DNA from 3 places in the Hahella sp. NBU794 genome. Region 2 is predicted to be linked to each of the others. Evidence: predicted binding sites of a transcription regulator. Region 2 holds the regulator's gene; each other region holds the start of a gene.
What was found. The regulator PhoB, encoded in region 2, activates phosphate uptake and scavenging genes when phosphate is short. The targets are predictions, from matches to a motif close to TGTCATANNNNTGTCANA.
Positions count from the first base shown of each region.

Region 1: the regulator PhoB is predicted to act here: its motif matches at 967-984, upstream of ACQYWX_RS28540 (PhoX family protein).
Region 3: the regulator PhoB is predicted to act here: its motif matches at 1,080-1,097, upstream of ACQYWX_RS22755 (N-acetylglutaminylglutamine amidotransferase).

Region 1 covers NZ_CP192738.1:6,486,625-6,488,893, forward strand. Annotated here, with positions in the region: gene ACQYWX_RS28540 (PhoX family protein) at 1-904, opposite strand, end outside; gene ACQYWX_RS28545 (tetratricopeptide repeat protein) at 1,097-1,873, opposite strand; gene ACQYWX_RS28550 (hypothetical protein) at 1,886-2,269, opposite strand, start outside.
Region 2 covers NZ_CP192738.1:695,713-697,981, reverse strand. Annotated here, with positions in the region: gene ubiA (4-hydroxybenzoate octaprenyltransferase) at 1-731, shown strand, start outside; gene phoB (phosphate regulon transcriptional regulator PhoB) at 871-1,563, shown strand; gene phoR (phosphate regulon sensor histidine kinase PhoR) at 1,620-2,269, shown strand, end outside.
Region 3 covers NZ_CP192738.1:5,222,865-5,225,133, reverse strand. Annotated here, with positions in the region: gene ACQYWX_RS22765 (malate synthase G) at 1-451, shown strand, start outside; gene ACQYWX_RS22760 (MarR family winged helix-turn-helix transcriptional regulator) at 544-1,011, opposite strand; gene ACQYWX_RS22755 (N-acetylglutaminylglutamine amidotransferase) at 1,226-2,269, shown strand, end outside.

The sequences.
Region 1 (2,269 bases), 1.2 Mb from region 2:
CAACGGTGTCCCAACCATAACGGGAACGGGTTCCCACACCATAACGAGAGAGATTGCGCGGCTTGGGATCATCATCGGTTTTGAAGTAACCCGCCCAATTCTCTTCACAGGCCAGATAGGTGCCCCAGGGCGTATACCCCATGGAGCAGTTGTTCAGCGTGCCCCGCGCCAGAGTTCCCTCATTGCTGTGCTTGGTCACCGCATAGTCGGTTCCGCGCACGGGTCCGCGCAACTCCATGTCGGTAGCGCCGGTCACGCGACGGTTGTACTGGCTGCCGTGGACGATATCCCAAACGCCGGCGGTTTTCTTGATGTGAATAACGCTGACGCCATGGGCGGCCACTTCTTTGTGCACTTCCGCTTCAGGGCGGACGCCGCCGACTTCGGTCGGGCCGTCAGGGTGCAGGAAGTCCGGCTCGATGTATTCGTGGTTCATCACCAGCAGGCCTTCTTCGGAGTTGGAGCCGCCCTCTTTCACATCGATGGGGAAATAGTGCATGCCGTCATGGTTCATGCCTACCTGTTGCTCCTGATCGGCGCCGGTGTTGGTTCCGTCGCCCAGATAGTCTGGCAGCGCGCCGGTCAGCGGTGTGCCCCAGGGAACAAACGGCGTCGCGGTGTAGCCGGCGGCCACTTTCACTTCATTGGCCACACTGGTGGCGATCGCGGTGAAGCCCAGCAAAGGTCCCTGGTTGTCATCAGGGTCGCCGCCGTCGTTGTCGTTGCTGCAACCGATCAGCGACATGCCCAGCATGCCCGCCAACGCGGCGCTGACGCCGCCTTTGATGACGGTGCGGCGGGCGATGCGGGTTTCAAGCACGGAAGCGAAAGGGCGGTTTCCGGAAAAGTTGGTGACTGGATCAATTCCGGAGTTGTCGAATTCGAATTTTTTTATGTCGGACATACTCAAACCTCTTCTCATCAGAGTTCACTTCAGAACGCAGTGGGCCAGAAATACCGGAAAGAGGTGACAGCATGGTTACAATTAGATTTCATTACGGGAGCAGCAGTTAGGCGTCCTTCTCGCTTAATATCGACGCTTCGCCGATTTTATGACGCCCGGCTTGAGTCGGGCGACAGAGCGCCGAGGCAAAAACTACTTAAGCCCGTATTTTTCCTGCAACGCCTGAATCGTCTCTGCAGGCAACGCGGACTTTTGGCCATTGAGATAGACAGCGGCTTTGTCGCGACGTTCCATGCCGACCAGGGCCTGCACAATGCGTTCGGACAGTTCGGGGTCTTTTTGCAGTTGCGGATCGCTTTCCTGCGCCGTCACGCCAGCCTGGACGACGGTGAGGTAGTCTTTGGTCTCCAGTGCGGCCTTGCTCAGCAGCACGTAGCCTTCCAGCGTGAGTTCGATCTTCAGGGAGGTCGTCACCGCCTTCACCGCGTCGTCATAGCGCCCGCTGGCGTAGTAGGAATGCGCCAGAGTCAGGGGAGGAACAGACCAGTCGGGGTAGGCTTTGATGAGCTTGTTCATTAGTGATTCCACCGCTTCGAACGCCCCCTGCTGAATGCCTATCTCGGCGATTTTTATGTAGGGCCAGCGATTGCCGGGATCGAGTTTGACGCTTTGGTTAAACGCCTGCAGCGCGGCTTCGTTTTGTTGTAAATCCTGGTAGATTTTCCCCAGCCAGTATTCATAACGCCCGTCTGTTTCGCCCAGCTCCGGCTCCAGCGAACGCCAATAATCCAGCGCCTGTTGCGGCGACTTGATTTCACTCAGCTTCTCCACATAGGCCAGTACTTTTTGTTGATCAACGTCTTTCTCGACAGCAAAGGTCGCCGCTGCCCACAGCAGCGCAAACAAAGCCGCTATTCCGCGCAGACAAGAGAGAGCGCCGACGCGGACCAATGTCACTCTTTTCTTCATGCACTACCCCGTTTATAAATTCTCCGCGTTCTGCGAGGGAGATAGCCATTCGACTGGCAACTTAGACACAGGCGACCTTGTTTCGCTCAATGGCGCATATTCAATACGTATCCGCTCGCCTTCAACCATAATTTTGGTCGGAGCCTGGTTCTCCGCCCCCTCGGGTCCCCTGTCGATATAAACATTATCAAGGGCTTCGGAACTGACGCCACCACATTGATCGTAGACGAGGTCTCCGCGATACAGCGTCAAGAACTCAAGCTTATCCGCCCACCCTGACACGACATAATAAAGCTGATAAGCGTCGCCGTTCATTTCTTTGGAACTTAGCAGGCTGTATTGATCTGGTATAAAACATTTATCTGGTTCGCGGGTCGTCCAAAGATACGCCAGCGC
Region 2 (2,269 bases):
TGTTCATCTTCGTCTTCGGCGTACTGTTGATGCGCTCGGCAGGCTGCGTCATCAACGACTACGCCGACCGCCGCATAGATATGCACGTCGAGCGCACCAAAGGCCGTCCATTTGCGCAGAATCGAGTGACGGAAAAAGAGGCGCTCACCCTGTTCGGCGTTCTGGTGGGGGTTTCTTTCATACTGGTGCTGTTCACCAACGCGCTGACAATTTATCTCTCCGCTGGAGCGCTGGCGCTGGCTTCGACCTACCCCTTCATGAAGCGCCATACTTACCTGCCCCAAGTCGTACTGGGCGCGGCCTTCGCCTGGGGCATCCCCATGGCTTTCGCTGCAGAATTGGACACCGTTCCCCAGCAGGCATGGCTGCTGTATACCGCAACGGTGGTATGGACCGTCGCTTATGACACCATGTACGGCATGGCGGACCGGGAAGACGATCTTAAGATCGGGGTCAAATCCACCGCCATTCTATTTGGCGAGGCTGATCGCGCCGCCGTGGCGGGCCTGCAGGTATTGACGCTGGGCATCCTGTTCATGGTTGGCGCGCAATACGAGCTGGGCGTTTACTTCCAAATGTCCTTGATCGTCGCCGCCGTGCTGTTTGTGTATCAGCAGCACCTGATTCGCGCCCGCGTTTCCCAGAACTGTTTCAAGGCGTTCCTTAACAATCACTGGGTCGGCGCAGCTGTGTTTCTCGGTTTGGTTCTGGAGTTTATTTTCCGGCCCTAAAGCCCGTCCCGCCTCGCTTACAGCCCGACTGCAAACAGCCTGGCTCATTTCCATCACATTAATTAAGCGCCTGTCATATACTTGTAACAAAACGCCGTTGTAATAATTCGGCAATCGAGTATTCAAAAAGGTGTTTTGCATGGCAAGCAAACAAGTTCTCATTGTGGACGATGAGCCCGCCATCCGGGAAATGATCGCAGTCGCTCTGGAAATGGCTGACTATGACTACCTGGAGGCAGGGGACGCGCGGGAAGCGCATGCGTTGATCATTGATCAGAAGCCTGATCTTATACTGCTGGACTGGATGCTTCCCGGCGTCAGCGGCATTGAATTCGCACGCAGACTGAAGCGCGATCAAAACACCTCGGAAATCCCTCTCATCATGCTCACAGCCAAAACCGAAGAGGACAACAAAGTCCAGGGCTTGGAAGTGGGCGCAGACGATTACATCACCAAACCATTCTCTCCCAGAGAACTGGTCGCGCGTCTGAAAGCGGTGCTGCGCCGCACCGCCGTACAAGGCATGGAAACCCCCATTGAAGTCGAAGGACTGCGCCTCGATCCAGTGTGCCACCGCGTCACCGCCAAGGGCGATGCGCTCAACATGGGCCCCACGGAATACAAGCTCCTGCAGTTCTTTATGACGCATCAAGAACGGGTGTATACTCGCGGGCAGCTTTTGGATCAGGTATGGGGCGGCAACGTCTACGTGGAAGAACGCACGGTGGACGTGCATATTCGACGTTTACGCAAAGCGCTGGAGCCCAGTCATCATCATCTGGTTCAAACCGTGCGTGGGACGGGCTATCGCTTTTCGACCCGAGCGCCATAAGCGCCGCGATCCGTCTTAAAAAATAAATAATTCCAAAAGAAGTATTCATAAAACGCATGCGCAATCACTGGCGTCATTATGTACGGCTACTGGTTTACAGTTTGCTGGGCTGTATCGTTGTCGGCCTTATTATCGGTTCAGTAGCTTGGGCGCTGGTGTTCGGCCTCACCGCCTATCTGGGATGGACGCTCACCCAGGCGTTTCGCATGCACCGCTGGCTGTATCAGGCGAAAATGGAAGACCCTCCCGAGAGCCGTGGCTTATGGGGAGATCTGTTCGACGGTATTCATCGTCTCCAGGTTCAGCACTACCGCTCCCGCGATCGACTGCAAGCCATGATCGACCGCATCCAGGAGTCCACCAACGCCCTTAAAGACGCCGTCGTCATGACTAATAGCGAAGGCGCCATGGACTGGTGGAACCAATCCGCAGAGAAACTACTGGGCTTCAAGTATCCGACCGACCGGGGCCAGTTGATTTACAACCTGATCCGCACGCCCATTTTCAAGCGCTACTTCACCTCCAAGAAATACCAGGAACCGTTGATCCTCAACGCCCCCAATAATCCCAACTTGAAGTTACAGTTTCATATCACGCTGTTCGGAGAAGACGACCGCCTGCTACTGGTGCAGGACGTGACGCGGCTATATCGTCTGGAAGAGATGCGACGGGACTTCGTTTCTAACGTATCCCATGAGCTGCGTAC
Region 3 (2,269 bases), 2.4 Mb from region 2:
TCTAACCATTCCATTGCTTGGCGATCAGGCTCTGTCAGCGCAGGATATTCAGCAGGAGCTGGATAACAATGCGCAGGGTATTTTGGGTTATGTGGTGCGCTGGGTCGATCAGGGCGTGGGATGTTCGAAGGTGCCTGACATCAATGATGTGGGCCTGATGGAAGACCGCGCCACGTTGAGGATTTCCAGTCAGCATATCGCCAACTGGCTGCGTCATGGCGTTTGCTCAAAAGAGCAGGTGCTGGAAACCATGCAGCGCATGGCGGCGATTGTAGACCGTCAGAACGCTGGCGACCCAAGTTATCGCAATATGGCTCCGAACTTTGACGACAGTGTGGCGTTTCAAGCCGCTTGCGATCTGGTGCTGAAAGGGTGCGAGCAGCCCAACGGTTACACCGAGCCGTTGCTGCATGCTTATCGTCGCAAGGCGAAAGCCAAGTTCGGCGGTTGATCCCGCAACGCTGAATGCAAAACGCCCGGCCTGAAGCCGGGCGTTTTCGTTTTCAGGCCAAAAGGCCGGTTAAACGTCTCTTGCGACCAGCCTTAGGTGACGGAGCCCACCGCCAGTAAAGGCGATGCATCGATATCGGTGGCGTCCATCATGTCCGCGACTTTGGCGAGGCTGGCCAGGATCAGATATTGCTCCCACTCCGGTAGGTTGTCGAAGCGGGAGGTGAACAGCTCCTGCAGCGGCCGAGGCGCGCCCGCCAGTACTTCTTTGCCTTCATCCGTCAGCACCAGATAGATGCGACGCTTGTCTACCGAGTCGCGAATACGCGCCACCAGATTTTTCTTTTCCAGGCGGTCAACGATACTGGTGACCGTCGCCTGGCTCAGACTGATGTTCTGCGCGACCTGGCTCATCGTTGTGTTTCGTGAGTCGCCGATAGAGCGAAGAATTAGTAACTGCGGCGCGGTGAGTCCGGTTTCTTTGCCCAATTGCTTGGAGCGGAGGTCCGCTGCACGAATAATCCTTCGTATCAGGACCAATACTTCATCGTGTCGAGTCATGGGTAAATTACATCAATGGAAAAACTCATATTATCCTTCATACTTGTTGGGCTATCCACCTTTTAATTTGTGACATAAATATTACATGACAAAATTTTAAAATAGCCTAAAAACAGATGTATAGGAGGTTTCGTGCCATGTGTTTACTTTGTTGTCAAAGTAAATGTGTGCTAATATTGATCAGCTATATGTATGAACAAACCAAGGAGTTCTTATGTGTGGCATATGCGGAGAGATCCGCTTCGACAACCACTCGCCCGATTTAAATTTCATCCGTCACGCCAACGACATTCAAACCCCCCGCGGCCCGGACGCCGAAGGCGTCTTCGTGCAGAACAATATCGCATTCGGCCACCGGCGCCTGAAAATCATGGACCTTTCCGACGCATCCCAGCAGCCGTTGTACGACCCTGCGTTAGGGTTGGCGCTGGTGTTCAATGGCGCTATCTACAATCACCGGGAATTACGCGCTGAATTGGAAGGTCGGGGTTATACATTTTATTCTGACGGCGATACGGAAGTGGTGTTGAAGGCCTATCATGCATGGGGCAAGGATTGCCTGACCCGGTTCAACGGCATGTTTGCGCTGGCTGTCTGGGAGCGCGACAGTGGTAAAACGGTGCTGGCCCGCGACCGTCTCGGCATCAAGCCGCTGTATTTTCAACATGACGCCAAAGCGCTGCGTTTCTCCTCATTTATGCCGGCGCTGGCGAAAGCGTCGGACTTCAACGCGCGGATCAACCCCAAAGCGTTGAATATGTATCTCAACTTCCACTCCGTCACACCGGCGCCTGATACGATTTTTGAGGGCATCTACAAAGTGCAGCCGGGAACCTGGATGGAGCTGGATAAAACCGGAAACATCAACACGGGCAGCTACTGGAGTCTTGCTTTCGGCATGCAGCCCGGCGACGAGACGCTGACCGCGGATGATTGGCGTGATCGTCTGCTGGAGGCTTTGTTCGCGTCCGTGCGCCGTCGCAATAACGCGGCGGTTGAGGTCGGCGTACTGCTCTCCGGCGGCGTCGACAGCAGTCTGCTGGTCGGATTGCTGGCGGAAGTGGTTCCGGACGGATTTCAGACTTTTTCCATCGGCTTTGAAGCGGTTGGCGGGGAAGAGGGGGACGAGTTCCACTATTCCGATATCATCGCCAATCATTTCGGCACTCGTCATCACAAAATTCAGATCGCCTCGGACCGCATGTTTTCTGCCTTGCCGAAAGCGATCGACGCGATGTCGGAACCGATGGTCAGCCAC